Regions from separate parts of the Ruegeria sp. ABV3_008 genome, predicted to be linked through region 2. Evidence: riboswitches for the same ligand, from Rfam matches in the RefSeq annotation. Region 2 holds a riboswitch; each other region holds the start of a gene.
What was found. A riboswitch is a leader RNA that binds a small molecule or an ion and turns the genes downstream of it on or off. The one in region 2 is predicted to bind cobalamin.
Positions count from the first base shown of each region.

Region 1 (4,466 bases), on a different contig from region 2:
GCGGCTCAAGAATGCAGCGGTTGTTGCCCAGATCGATCAACCCTTCGACATAGGCCGCTTCGCGCTGCGCCGTTGGCACAAAGCTTTCACGCGGAACGGACAGCATCGCGTCGATGATTGGAAACTTGGTCACATCCGAGGGTCTTACCTGCGTATCAACCATGGTGCGGCGCCGGGCTGCGAAATCTGACATCTGATCTCTCTTTTCAATCCCTTGGGTAATTGGCTTGTGCCATACTCGACCTGACTCGACAACGGCCCAGATGCCGCAAGCCTGGTTCACGATCCGTTTAGACCGGGTCTTACAAATATTGATTTGCGGCCCAAAATCGACGGCAATCCTCTGGACGCCCCCGATGAAAGCTGCTAAAACGCCCACCACACCACGGCAAGTATTTGATTTTACTTGAAAAGGCGAGTTGGCGGAGTGGTGACGCAGCGGATTGCAAATCCGTGTACACCGGTTCGATTCCGGTACTCGCCTCCACATCCCCCTCCTCTAAATACCGGCTCCGGAATTCAGTTTTCACGAGGAACGCCCCTGAGGCACAACCTCGTAACCTGGTTCTTCCGGCTCATCGTCCTGCATTTCCGTAGGAAAACCCGGTGCGCGGATGTCCAGGCCTGTGGCCTCTTCCAGACGTTTTATGATGTTTGGCGACAGCTCACGCTCGCCAAACCGGGCGATGCCATCCTCAAAGATCTTGATCATCACCGGATTGATTTCCAGCGGAACACCGGCGCGGTCGGCGACGTCCTGAAAGAGGCCGATATCCTTTTTCACCAAATCCATCGTAAACGAAATATCGCGCGAACCGTTCAGGATCACCTGGCTTTCGGTTTCGTGCACGAACGATGTCCCCGACGAGATTTTGATGGCCTCATAGGTGGTGTTCAAATCCATCCCGGCGGCCTTGGCGGTGACCAGCGCTTCGGCACAGGTGATCAGATTGGCCGTCGCCAGATAGTTGGTCAACACCTTCAGAACCGAGGCCGAGCCGAGCTCTCCGGTGTGCAGAACGCGCCGCCCCATGGTCGTAAGGAAGGGCAGAATGCGTTCGAAGGTGTCGCGATCGCAGCCAGCGAAGATCGAGATATTGCCCGTCGCTGCGCGGTGACAGCCACCCGAAACAGGGCAATCGACGGCGGCCCCTCCGCGCTCCAGAACCAATGCACCCAACCGCTTGACCTCGGCCTCGTCAGTGGTGGACATCTCCATCCAGATTTTACCGGGGCCGACCTCAGGCAGCATCTCTTGCATCACCGCGTCCGAGGCCGCAGGCGAAGGCAGGCAGGTGATCACGGCATCGCAATCGCGCATCATCTGTGCCGGGCTTTCAGCCGCTTTGGCCCCTTGCGCGACAAAGGCCTCAACCAAATCGGAACTTAGGTCATGAACCGTCAGGTCGATTCCATTGCGCAGCAATGACCCTGACAGCTTGCCGCCCACATTCCCAAGCCCGATAAAACCTACTTTCATGGATTTCGCCTCCGTTTGCGATTTGAGGCCATGCGACCATGCATCAGCGCCCTGTTCATGCCGCCTAGCGACGCTGGCAGGTCGCTTTTCAACGTGCCGCAGCGGTCTGAGCTGCATCGCGCTTGACAAGCTGCGGGTGCGTGCCGCATGAGCCTCATGTTGGTGTCTGTGAGAACAGATGAAAAGGGAATGCGTCAACGGGTTTTCCGCCAAACGCAGCCGCCCCCGCGACCGTGACCGGAGAGGGTGCCCAAGCCACTGGCGCAAAGCCGGGAAGGCGGGACATCCGACAGAGGACAACTCTGACATCCGCAAGCCGGGAGACCTGCCAGCGCCCGAAGATGAAACCGGACGGGGTGTTCCGGTGTCGGGTCAAGGGACCCGCATGAAACCCCGTCCCCCACGATGAGGATTTGGGGGGATGAGAGACATGACCGAGACCGCTCCGGTCGAATTGCTGGTTTGCACAACCTGTCGTCGCGGGCTGCCCGTTGAAGACGATGAGAAACGCCCCGGCACCCTGTTGCACAAGGCGCTTGAACAGGCGGAGCTGCCGGAAGGGATTACCCTTAAAGCCGTGGAATGCTTGTCGAACTGCAACGAGGGCTGTTCCATCGTGCTGCGCGGCGGCCCGGATCGCTGGACCTTCGTCTATGAGCACCTGAACGAAACAGACCATGTCGACGTGATCGTTGACGGTGCCACCAAGTACCTCGCGACCGAAGACGGCTTGGTCAAATGGCGCGAACGCCCCGAACATTTCCGCAAAAACTGCGCAGCCCGCATTCCCCCGATTGGAGCCCTGAAATGAGCAATCTTGAGAAACTCCCCGTCACTGTGATCACTGGCTTTTTGGGCTCGGGCAAAACAACTCTCGTCAAGCACCTTATGCAGAACCCGCAGGGCAAGCGTCTGGCCGTTGTGGTCAATGAGTTCGGCGATGTTGGCGTCGACGGCGATATCCTGAAATCCTGCGCGATCCCGGATTGTCCGGCGGAAAACATCATGGAACTGGCGAACGGTTGCATCTGCTGCACCGTGGCCGATGATTTCATCCCGACTATCGAAGCCCTGATGGCGCTGGAGCCGCGCCCCGATCACATCCTGATCGAAACTTCTGGCCTCGCCCTGCCCAAGCCGTTGCTGAAGGCGTTCGACTGGCCCGATATCCGTTCCAAAATCACCGTTGATGGCGTGATCGCGCTGGCCGATGCCGAGGCCGTCGCCGCCGGTCGCTTTGCGCCGAATGTCGAAGCCGTGGACGCTCAGCGCCTGGCCGACGATTCGATCGACCATGAAACGCCCCTTTCCGAGGTGTTTGAGGATCAGATTTCCTGCGCCGACATCATCCTGCTGACCAAGCCCGATCTGGCCGGTCCCGAAGGCGTTGCAAAAGCCAAAGAGATCATCGCCGCCGAGGCCCCTCGCCCGCTGCCCGTTGTCGAAGTGGCCGAAGGCGCCGTGGATGTACGTGTCGTTCTGGGGCTGGAAGCGGCTGCAGAAGACGACATGGACGCGCGGCCCAGCCATCACGATGGTCACCACGATCACGAACATGACGATTTCGAAAGCATCATCGTTGATCTGCCGGAACAATCCGATCCTGCCGATCTGGTCGCCAAGATCGAGCGTCTGGCCAATGAGCTGAACATCCTGCGCGTCAAAGGCTATGCCGCCGTTCAAGGCAAACCGATGCGCCTGCTGGTGCAGGCCGTGGGTGCTCGTGTGCGTCACCAGTATGACCGTCCGTGGGAGCCCGGTGAAGACCGCCGCTCGCGCATGGTGGTGATCGCCGAGCATGACGACATCAAAGAAGGAGAAATCCGCGATATCCTCGCGGGTGTAACCGAGGCCGCCGAGTAAGACCTATGCACGTCGTCTTCCGCGAAAGCCACGGGTTAGAAGAAACGGAAACCCCAACCGATCTGGGCCAGAGCCCGGCGGATTTGGTGGTGCTGTCCTTCTCGGACAGCGACCTTGGCGCTTTCGCGGCGGGCTGGCATCGCGGTGGCGGGCCGGATGGGCGTATGCCCACGATGCGGTTGGCGAACCTGACGGCGTTGAAACATCCTCTGTCCGTCGACACCTACGTGGAGCAGACGCTGGAGGGCGCCAAGGGCATTCTGATCCGCCTGATTGGCGGCGTGCCTTACTGGGCTTACGGGCTGCAGCAAGTGCTGTCGCTGGCGAAGGCCAAGGGCATCGCGTTGGCCGTCCTACCCGCCGACGGGCGTGAGGACCCGCGGCTGGATGACTATTCCACCCTGCCCGTCTCGACCCTGCGCCGTCTGGCACATCTCTGCGACACAGGCGGCGAAGTCGCGGCACAGGCCGCCTTGGCGCAGATGGCATTGGCGGCGGGGCTTTATGCCGGCCCGGTTATGGGGGCCAAAACTCTGCCCGAATCCGGCGCGTGGTGTCCTGATCGCGGCGTGATCCCGGTTGAGACTGCCTTTGCGGGCGACGCAAAACGTATCGTCGTCACCTTCTATCGCGCCTATTTGACCTCGGTGGACACGGCCCCTGTCGCCACCGTGATCCGCAGCTTGCGGGGTCGCGGGTTCGAGGCGGTGGGCCTCTTCGCCCCCTCCCTCAAAGCTCCTGCTGCCGCTGAATGGCTGCGTGACAACATCGTCACGCTGAAACCTTCGGCGATCATCAATGCCACCTCCTTCTCGGGCAAAGGCGCGTCGGGTACATCCCCTTTGGACGCGGCGGGCGTGCCCGTGTTTCAGATGGCCCTCGCCACGTCCCGCCGCAAGGCTTGGGCCGAGGCCGAACGGGGCCTTTCCCCCGCTGATCTCGCCATGCATGTGGTGCTGCCCGAAGTGGACGGGCGCATTTCGGCGGGCATTGCCTCGTTCAAAGAACCGGGCAAACGTGACCCGCATCTGGAATATTCCCGCTTTGCCCACCGGGCTGAGCAAGAGCGGATCGAAGCGATTATCGACCGTGTCACCGGCTGGCTGACCCTGCATGACAAACC
Region 1 is NZ_JBSWYP010000001.1:63,808-68,273, reverse strand. It holds gene ACXAH8_RS00335 (protein-L-isoaspartate O-methyltransferase family protein) at 1-193, opposite strand, end outside; tRNA gene ACXAH8_RS00330 (tRNA-Cys) at 414-487, shown strand; gene ACXAH8_RS00325 (NAD(P)-dependent oxidoreductase) at 527-1,597, opposite strand; cobalamin riboswitch at 1,624-1,827, shown strand; gene ACXAH8_RS00320 (DUF1636 family protein) at 1,911-2,291, shown strand; gene cobW (cobalamin biosynthesis protein CobW) at 2,288-3,343, shown strand; gene cobN (cobaltochelatase subunit CobN) at 3,349-4,466, shown strand, end outside.
Region 1: linked by a shared signal. The riboswitch ahead of ACXAH8_RS00320 (DUF1636 family protein) and the one ahead of ACXAH8_RS20360 (hypothetical protein) in region 2 are both predicted to bind cobalamin.

Region 2 (4,466 bases):
CCGATCCCAATCGTGGTGCCAAATCGGTTGGGGCTTGCGAAGATGGGGTGAATTCGATCCGTCCCGGCTGGTAAGACACCAGCCGCACGCCGTTTTCGACCTCGACCAGAAGCTTGACGTCTCGGTTGTTCCGGATCAGCTCGACCACATGTTCGAAACTCGGGTACCGCGCCAGTGCGCTCTGCGTGTCTTGCGCTAAAGCGGCGACGGGTGCGCCTCGGGACCCGCGTGGCGCAGGGGTGTAGCTTGTAGCGGCGCGGGCTTCGACCGAGGCCGCGCCGTTGCTTTGAATGGGCATCCCGCCACCAGGTCCGCCGTTGGGGGGCGGAGGCGTATCCTGCAGCCGTTTGATCAACTCTTCCGGGCTGGGCAGGTCGGCCACGTGAGTCAGTCGGATCACAGCCATTTCGGCAGCCATCATGGCGTTGGGGGCGGCTGAAACCTCCTCCAGTGCTTTCAAAAGCATCTGCCACATCCGGGTCAAAACGCGCATTGGCAGGGCTTCAGCCATTTGCTGGCCGCGGGCGCGTTCATCCGGGGAAACAGTGGGGTCTTCTGCTGCGTCCGGGGTGATCTTCACGACCGAGACCCAATGAGTGATTTCGGCCAGATCACGCAGCACGGCCAGTGGATCAGCCCCTTCGGCGTATTGGCCTCCAAGCTCGGTCAGCGCCCCAGCTGCGTCGCCCCGCAGGATCATGTCCATGAGGTCCAGAACCCGGCCACGATCCGCGAGACCCAGCATCGCGCGCACTTGATCTGCCGTCGTCTCTCCGGCCCCGTGTGAGATCGCCTGATCCAGTAATGAGGTCGCGTCGCGAGCAGATCCCTCGGCAGCACGGGTGATAAGCGCCAACGCATCCTCGGCAATCTCAGCGCTTTCAGCAGAGGCGATCTTGCGTAGCAGGCCGATCATATCCTCGGGTTCGATCCGGCGCAGGTCGAAGCGTTGGCAGCGCGACAGAACGGTGACGGGGACCTTGCGAATCTCGGTTGTGGCGAAGATGAACTTCACATGCGCCGGCGGTTCCTCAAGCGTCTTGAGCAGCGCGTTGAAGGCGCTGGTCGACAGCATGTGGACCTCATCGATGATGTAGATCTTGTAGCGGGCCGAGGCAGCGCGGTAGCGGACGCTGTCGATAATCTCGCGAATATCATTTACGCCGGTGCGGCTGGCGGCGTCCATCTCCATCACGTCGACATGACGACCCTCCATGATGGCGACGCAGTGTTCACATTGGCCGCAAGGCTCGGTCGTGGGTCCGCCATTTCCATCCGGTCCGATGCAGTTCATGCCTTTCGCAATGATCCGTGCGGTCGTGGTTTTACCGGTTCCGCGAATGCCCGTCATGACAAAGGCTTGCGCGATGCGATCCGCCTCAAACGCGTTTTTCAGCGTGCGGACCATCGCATCCTGACCCACCAGATCGGCAAAGGTTTCCGGGCGATATTTGCGGGCGAGAACCTGATAGGCGGGGCTGTCTGAGTCGGTCATGTCTGCTCTGGCGGATTCGGAACGTCACCGCAGCGTAGAGGCCCGCGCCGCCCGCGTCCACATGAGTTGAAGAACGATTTTGTTTTGGAAACCGGCGCGTCAGGGGTACACTCTGCGGATTGTGAATCAAGCCTAAAGTCAGGATCAACGCTTCCGGGGGGATGCTGTCATGACGAATTTGGTCATTCATGCTTTGCAAGTGGGCGGGGGCACACTTGCCCTAACGTCGATGCCGGGAAAGGGCGGCGACTATGCTGGCGACCTTGAAACGATCGGAGATTGGAGGCCGGGTCTCGTGCTGTCGATGACAACCGAGGCCGAGCTGGTCCAGTTCGGAGCCCGCGATTTTGGCCGCGACGTTCAGGGTCGCGCCAGCCGCTGGGTGCATCTGCCGATTCAGGATTTCGGCGTGCCACCGTCAGAGGTTGATGCGCAATGGCCTGATGTTAGTGCCGCGGCGCGTCAGGCTTTGTCGGGCGGAGGGCGCGTGCTTGTCCATTGCAAGGGCGGATGCGGTCGCTCTGGCATGGTTGTGCTGCGGTTGATGATCGAGTGTGGCGAGCTTCCAACTCAAGCGCTGGAGCGGTTGCGCAAGTTGCGCCCCTGCGCGGTCGAAACCGATGCGCAGAAGCACTGGGCCACCTTACCCGCCCGAGCTTTGGTGGACACCTAGGCCGACAGTTGTACTTCCGCCGGTGCCTGTTTGTGCGGCGCAATCACTGATGCCTCGAGCATGGCGCAGGGCAGGGATGTCATCGCTGCGCTAGGCAGGCTGCTCGTTTCGGTACCGAACATAAGGTCGGCGTAGCGATCGAGGGTCTCGCTGTCGGCATTAGGATCCGCTCCGCAATAGACCCTCACCCGCGACTGGCTGGCCCGAAACCGCGCGTGGCATCCGTCCGAGCAATGGGTCAGGTCACTGCTGCCTTCGATTTCAAAGTCCGATGTGGTCGCCGGACCAGCTTGGTCCAGCGCGTCAACCATCGAACGCGCCAGCCGTGCCAGTGCCGGGCACGTTTTGCCCGTATGTTGGCAGATGGTTGCTGAGAACCTATGTGTCTTCGTCTTCCAGATCATCCTGCGCCCTCCGCGCGGTGGACAGGGGCTGGGATCAGGTGGGGCAGATAGGGTCTGTCACGGCCTGCCCGGACACCCCGCCCGAGTTTGGGTTATGTTGACGATGGCAGGTCTCCTGACTTGCGGGTCATCGCTTTGCCGACCTTCCCGGCCTTTCGGCCAGTGGCTCTTCGACATCGCTCGCCGCTTACAGTTGCGGGGGCAGTCGCGGATTTGGTTCTTCCCGAGCAAGCCGGGGAAAACCGCACCGTGTTCCCTTTTCATCCCGACCTCTTGTGAAAGCCGGGAACCATCGAACCATCGCTAGCGTTCATAACCATTCTGAGTCAAGTTGAACTTTCTGCGCTGCGGAAAGCCGATCCGCGAAGTGGACGCGTGGTCAAGCGGGATCGCAGTTGACTTGCATGGGCTGTCTGGGGTCAAGTTGCAATATGAACTCATCAGTTCAGTTTTCCGCCGAGGATACCCATGTTGGATTCAAACCATACAGTGCTGATCGAAGATGTTCAGATCCCGGTGGGGGATGGCACCCTGTCCGGGCGGATCTACCGGCCCGTGGCGCAGCCCGAAACCGTAGTGGTGGTCAACAGCGCGACGGGAGTTCCGCGTGACTACTACAAGCATTTCGCACAGTGGTTGGCGTCGGATCGGGATATCGCCTGTCTGATCTATGACTACCGGGAATTCGGTCATTCGAAATCGGGGCCACAGCGTCGGTCGAAGATCTCGATGGCGGATTGGGCGTTGCAGGACATGCCCGCCGCGCGGGCCGAGATGCGCCGACGGTTCCCGCTGTCGCAGCAATGGTCAGTTGGTCATTCGCTTGGAGGGATGCTGGGGCCAGTGCAGCCGGATATCGACAAGATTGATCGCATGATCTGCGTCTGTTCTGGCCTTGTGAAGTTGGGCGATCATCCTTGGCCGTACTGCGCTCTGGCCGGGTTGTTCTGGTATGGGCATGTGCCTCTGGTCGTGAGCGGCCTGGGGTATTTGCCGGGCAAGGCACTTGGGTTTGGAACAGACCTACCGCCTAAGGTCTATTGGCAATGGCGCAAATGGTGCACCGCGCCGCAAAGCTATCTGCCCGAGATCGGAGACACACTGCCGCAAGCTACGTGGCAGGATGCTGACGTTCCCGTCGACCTTTTTGCCTTCACAGATGATGAGATGGTCCCAGAAGCTGCCGTTTGGCGGTTGGCCGAGCTTTATGGTCCAAAAGCACGCCGTCACCTGTTGTCACCGGAAGAGTTTGGTGTTCGGGAGATCGGCCATATCGGTGTGTTTGCCCGCCGAAATGCGGTGCTCTGGCCACGATTGATCGCTTGATGGGGGGCGCCGGCGGACCGGCGCCCTTGTTTCAATCGCCGCGCCGCGCGGATTTTCCGTGCATCGCAGATCGGACCATCTTGCCGAAAGCCTTGTCGCGTGCCCGCGCCTCGGCCACGGTCTCAGAGTTGCGCTGATCCTCGCGCCTCAGCTTGCGCCAGCGTTCCAACCGATCTGCATCCAGTGTGCCTGCTTCAATCGCCGCCTGCACAGCGCAACCGGGCTCGGCCTCATGCTGGCAATCCGAAAACCGGCAGGTTTGGGCCAGCTCCAGAATGTCCGAGAACACTTCGTCCACCCCGTCCTGCGCGTCGAGCAGGCGCAGGGCGCGCATGCCGGGGGTGTCGACCAGCCAACCGCCATTTTGCATCGGATGTAAGGCGCGAGACGTCGTGGTGTGGCGGCCTCGGGCGTCATCCTCGCGGATTGTGGCTGTTGCCTGATCCTGCCCGGTCATTCCGTTGGCGAGCGTTGTTTTGCCAACCCCGGATGACCCGACCAAAGCCGCTGTCTGACTCGCCGGACACCATGCCAGAACCTGCTGCAGGTCTAACGCTTCATGCGCGTT
Region 2 is NZ_JBSWYP010000014.1:122,941-127,406, reverse strand. It holds gene ACXAH8_RS20370 (DNA polymerase III subunit gamma/tau) at 1-1,495, opposite strand, end outside; gene ACXAH8_RS20365 (protein-tyrosine phosphatase family protein) at 1,665-2,168, shown strand; gene ACXAH8_RS20360 (hypothetical protein) at 2,165-2,572, opposite strand; cobalamin riboswitch at 2,661-2,880, opposite strand; gene ACXAH8_RS20355 (alpha/beta hydrolase family protein) at 3,041-3,898, shown strand; gene rsgA (ribosome small subunit-dependent GTPase A) at 3,930-4,466, opposite strand, start outside.

Region 3 (4,466 bases), on a different contig from region 2:
TATGAGCGGGCTGTGACGCTATCTTCGGCCGAGTATAAATATGCGGTCGAGCCGATTCTTACATGTGGGTAGAGATCATTGATATGGGCCATGATCATTCTAACACATCCAGAACTTGCGCGACCACCGATGCTTCTAGGCTGAGGCGTGCCGTGAATTCTGAGATATGTATCTCGATTTCCAACGTATAGATAAAGGGCTCGAGAGCCGAGAGCATTACTTGGCCCGGGTTCCATACCATCCCGAAATTCCGCGTATTCGGGGTTGCGCTCGATCATTGAAGCCGTTGGCGTCCAATGTGGCCACTCGACCTTGCGCCGGATAGCATAGGTTCCGGGCTCGTAAAGGTTCCCTCGCGCGATCGCAACGCCATAGCGCATTGCGGTCCCGCCTTCCTCGATATGGTAAAGATAGCGCGCGACCGCATCGACATGGATGTCACCAGGAACCAAACCATCATTTGCTACGACACGTCGTGGTAAAAAACGGTCATGAACGCCCCATGGATTTGAGGTCGCTGGATCGTAATCAAATGGCGTGACCTGGCTGTCCCAATAGGTCTTTTGCGACGAGGTTGGCCATGTTTTGGCGATCAATGGACTGGCCGCAGACGCGGAAAACAGCGCAGTGGTTGATTGAATGAAATAGCGCCTTGTCAGCATAGATCTCAGCCTGGTTCACAAGTTCAATGTATTTGCATCGCATTTTCACGATCAAATTCGAGTCTTAAAGCCTCTAGCAGCTAGAGCTTCAAGAGGTTTCAGGTAACGCTTAGTTTATCCAGTCGATCAGGTGCGCGGTGGCGTGAACTCTGATTTGATCGAGTTTGCTTTGGACTGGGTCAAAAAAGCAATGGAAAGAACCGAAATGCCCATTGTAGTTGCTTCATGTTTTCGGTTTCCGACGATGCAAGCCAAAGGAACAAGACGGGAATTCGGCGCGGCTTTGCAACAGCTTATCTGTCCTTGGATACAGAGCGGCAAAAACCCGCGCGCACGCTGTACTTGCCGCTTAGACCCGCTGAATCCGCGTAGTTGTCTTCTCAGCCAGGAATGTCAATCAGGAGTCATCGCCGTCAGGCTGCACGGTCACTTTGGCCTCCACGGGCACACCCTCAACCATCAGAGGGCTGTGGCTGTTGCCATTGAGAGAAACTTTTACTTCAACATCGCCATCGGGGAGCGACGGAAGGTGTAACCAATTGGCATAAAGGCGGCCCAGCTTTTCGCCGTTGATATAAACATGCGCGTGACCTTCGCCTGGAACGTCAGCCGTGGAGGCATTTTCCGGAGCAAAGCGAAAGTTCTGCGGTGTCACACGCAGATTCCAGCCCGCCATAGGATCCTTAATCATCTGGATCGCCACACTGGGGGCGTCGCTGTCGGCAGGCAGATTAGTGGCAGCGGAGTGGTCGTGCGCTGCCATCTCCATGTTGCCGCCGTGTTGGGCCGGGTCAGTATGGTCATGGCTCTCAAAGGTGCTACCGCTGCTGGCGGCAATCACAAAGCCAGCACCGCCGCCAAAGACAAGTCCGATGGCAAAGAGAGCAAGAGAACGGGACATCTTGTCATCCTCAATAAAAAAAACCCGCCGGTGTAACCAGCGGGGTAGCAATGGAGGAGCGCGATCAGACTGCAGCGCCTGCGCGCTTGCCTTCTGTCTGCCAGAAGTGGCCGGTGAAACTGCCTAAGAGTGCCCAGGCGGCCATGCCGATGCCGAAGGCCCGGGCAGCAAAAAGCGCCCCGATCTCGGTCGGAACCGGCCCAGAGAAACTCTCAGGCTCAGGGGCCCCGATAATATGCGGTACCATTAGCAGCACGGCCGCAATCAGGTAGCTTACCAGGTTACCTCCAAAGGCAATCAGCCACATGGCTACGCCGGCTGCGGCAACGGTGACCGTCCACCAGATCTGACGCACTCCCACATCTGCTGCCGCTACGCCGGGAACTTCTGGAGCCAGTGACAAGCCAGGAGCAAAGTGGAAGGCGACAAAGCCCGCAAGACCCCAAAGCAGGCCGGTGCGGCCGTTGATCTCATGCCCCTGACGTTCGGCTACTGACATCAGCGCCGCCAGGACTAGCGCATAGCCGGTGTAGGTAAGCATGGTGAAGATAATGCTGAGACCATCGCGCATCGGCTCGGCGAACATGCCGGGCAGGTCGGGATGCGCAGTTACGGGATCAGCGCCAAAATGCACCAGGTCGCCGCCCTCATAGAGCTCGGCGTGAAGTAGCACTGGCTGCACGAAATACAACTGCAGAAGGGCGGCAATCAGCCCCGCTGCTGCACCAGCGAACAAGCCGCTGGTCAGAATACGACTGAACATTGTTTTAGTGGCAGGGGAAGCCAGTTGCGTGGCGCACATCATGAGCCGCGTCATGCAGGCCAGAAGCCTGAACATGGCCAGTCACGGTAATGATCCCTAGACCCAGAACCACGGCGAATACTGCAGGCAGAAAGGATGCGCCAGCGGCGGATGCCTTGATCGTTTTTGTCGTCATTTTAATCCTCCTCGCCGTCACACCCGACGGCATATGTTGTGTCCATCCTACGGCCGGTCTCCTGACTCGCAGGTCACAGCAGACTTCCCCCTTCCCAGCGCCATTACGCCAGTGGTATTGGAAGGCCGCTCGCCGCTCACAGTCGCGGGGGCGGTCAAGGCTTCAGTGCGGTAGTTTGGTGCACCGTCCTCATTCCCGTTTCAGTCCCAGTGCGTAGGCACCTTTGGACACCGTAGAAGCCTTTATTGTTCCATAGTGCTTTGTTCCGTCAAGTACGAAAGCGACATCATAGTATTCTGCAGCGGTCAATCTTAGGTAATGGCAGGCTTGGTTTAGATTTTAGCCGTTCAGTGCAGAAGGCTAAGTCGAAAAACACAAACTGTAAGCTGAAAACTCGACACCGGAGCTTTGGTCGGCAAGTTGCATGTTGGCTATCTTTTTTGTGCCGGTATACGTGCAATCGCCTTGAAACGTAGCTTACCTAGCTTCCTGGCGTCAGCGAAGTCGCCGTCAGTACTGTCCTCATACATCCGCATGAAGATCATTATGTCCGGAAGATCGACAACCGTAACCTCACCGAAAAGATAGGCGGTCTTGCCGCTTTGTCGCACCGCCAACGTCTGTGGTCGGTGACAACCGGACATGCAATCCACTTGCTGCAACTCGGCTTGCACCCCCGATGCCTCCAGCGTTGCGGCTAATTGATCATAAAGGGTGGAATCCGCGTCGCGGCAGGTTCTGCAAAGCGTGAGGTTAGGTAGGCACATGCGTCAGGCTGATCCTTGATCGAGAACTTCCATCTGAGATTTCATATTTGCTGGTCGGTTGTTAGCTCAGTTTCAATACGTGTTTTGACTCTAAGTCTGGAAAAGAGTCCATACTCAGGCAGGAAGGACACATGAGCCCTAGCCCTCGAAAACTTTGCAAATACACCGAGTGCGAGACGGGGATTTGGCAGGGCGAAGAAGCAACCATCAGACGAAAAAATTTTTAAGTTTCTACGTGAGACTGAGCTGAAGCAGGTGGTAGGCGATGAAGTGGAAACAGCTCACGCGAAACATCTTTGTTCTTCAATAATCTGAAACAGCATTGCCTCCGGGATCGGCTCGCCATGACACGCCTATTTTCAGGTCCGCGCGCACCGCGCCTCCCAAGGCGAATTCCGAGACGCGACAGGTTCTTGTTGCGCGTAACTAGGTTCGTTCTATCGTCAATTACAGTCTAGATCCGGGACATATAGCGGGGTTCGTGCTTGATGGTTACCTTTCGGTTACCACGACCGATCATGGGACTGAATGCGTAGCGACAACCGACGACATTCAAAAGGAAGTACGCTGATGCGAAACGCCTCGGCATTAACAACTTTTCTGTCTGCGTCACTACAACCGAGGATCGCCCATGCCGCCATCGGTTCTCGCCGCAACCCGGTGTGATGGGTGTTGTGATAACGGCATATCTCCGGGTGCAGCCAGTCTTCGAACTCCTCCAATGTCATCGACGCAGTGCCGGAGCCGTCGCATTTCCCCTTATCCTTGGGGGATAATTGCGTTCTTCCCTAAAGTAGATGAACGGCCTCCATGGTCGTCCTAATCAGGCGTTCGATATCTTCGCCGTAACGCGCTCGACCCGGTGGCCTTTACTTGACGGAGATACTCCAATCTGAGCGGGTCAAATGGAAGGTTTCGCTGCGGAAACGCGCCCATTGTCTACGTGTATGGCTTGCGGAATCCCAACAGTAGGCCAATACGACACCTCCGAGATATCTGGCGCGCGGATCGAATTCGTTCACACGCAATGGTGCAAACACAAGCAGATGGACGAGTCGGACTGAGCATCGAAACTCAACTATGCGCCCAGAACAATGCAGGTCGTGACATCAATTGCGAGAGGCAACCAATGTCTACCCAATGGTTTAGCCGCTAGAAACCTGTACCCAACGATCAGGGTGAATCGGGTCCTGTATTC
Region 3 is NZ_JBSWYP010000012.1:54,134-58,599, reverse strand. It holds gene ACXAH8_RS18610 (L,D-transpeptidase) at 1-662, opposite strand, end outside; gene ACXAH8_RS18605 (hypothetical protein) at 1,060-1,563, opposite strand; gene ACXAH8_RS18600 (CbtA family protein) at 1,628-2,326, opposite strand; gene ACXAH8_RS18595 (CbtB domain-containing protein) at 2,331-2,501, opposite strand; cobalamin riboswitch at 2,536-2,751, opposite strand; gene ACXAH8_RS18590 (DUF1636 family protein) at 2,933-3,268, opposite strand; gene ACXAH8_RS18585 (transglutaminase-like cysteine peptidase) at 4,414-4,466, opposite strand, start outside.
Region 3: linked by a shared signal. The riboswitch ahead of ACXAH8_RS18595 (CbtB domain-containing protein) and the one ahead of ACXAH8_RS20360 (hypothetical protein) in region 2 are both predicted to bind cobalamin.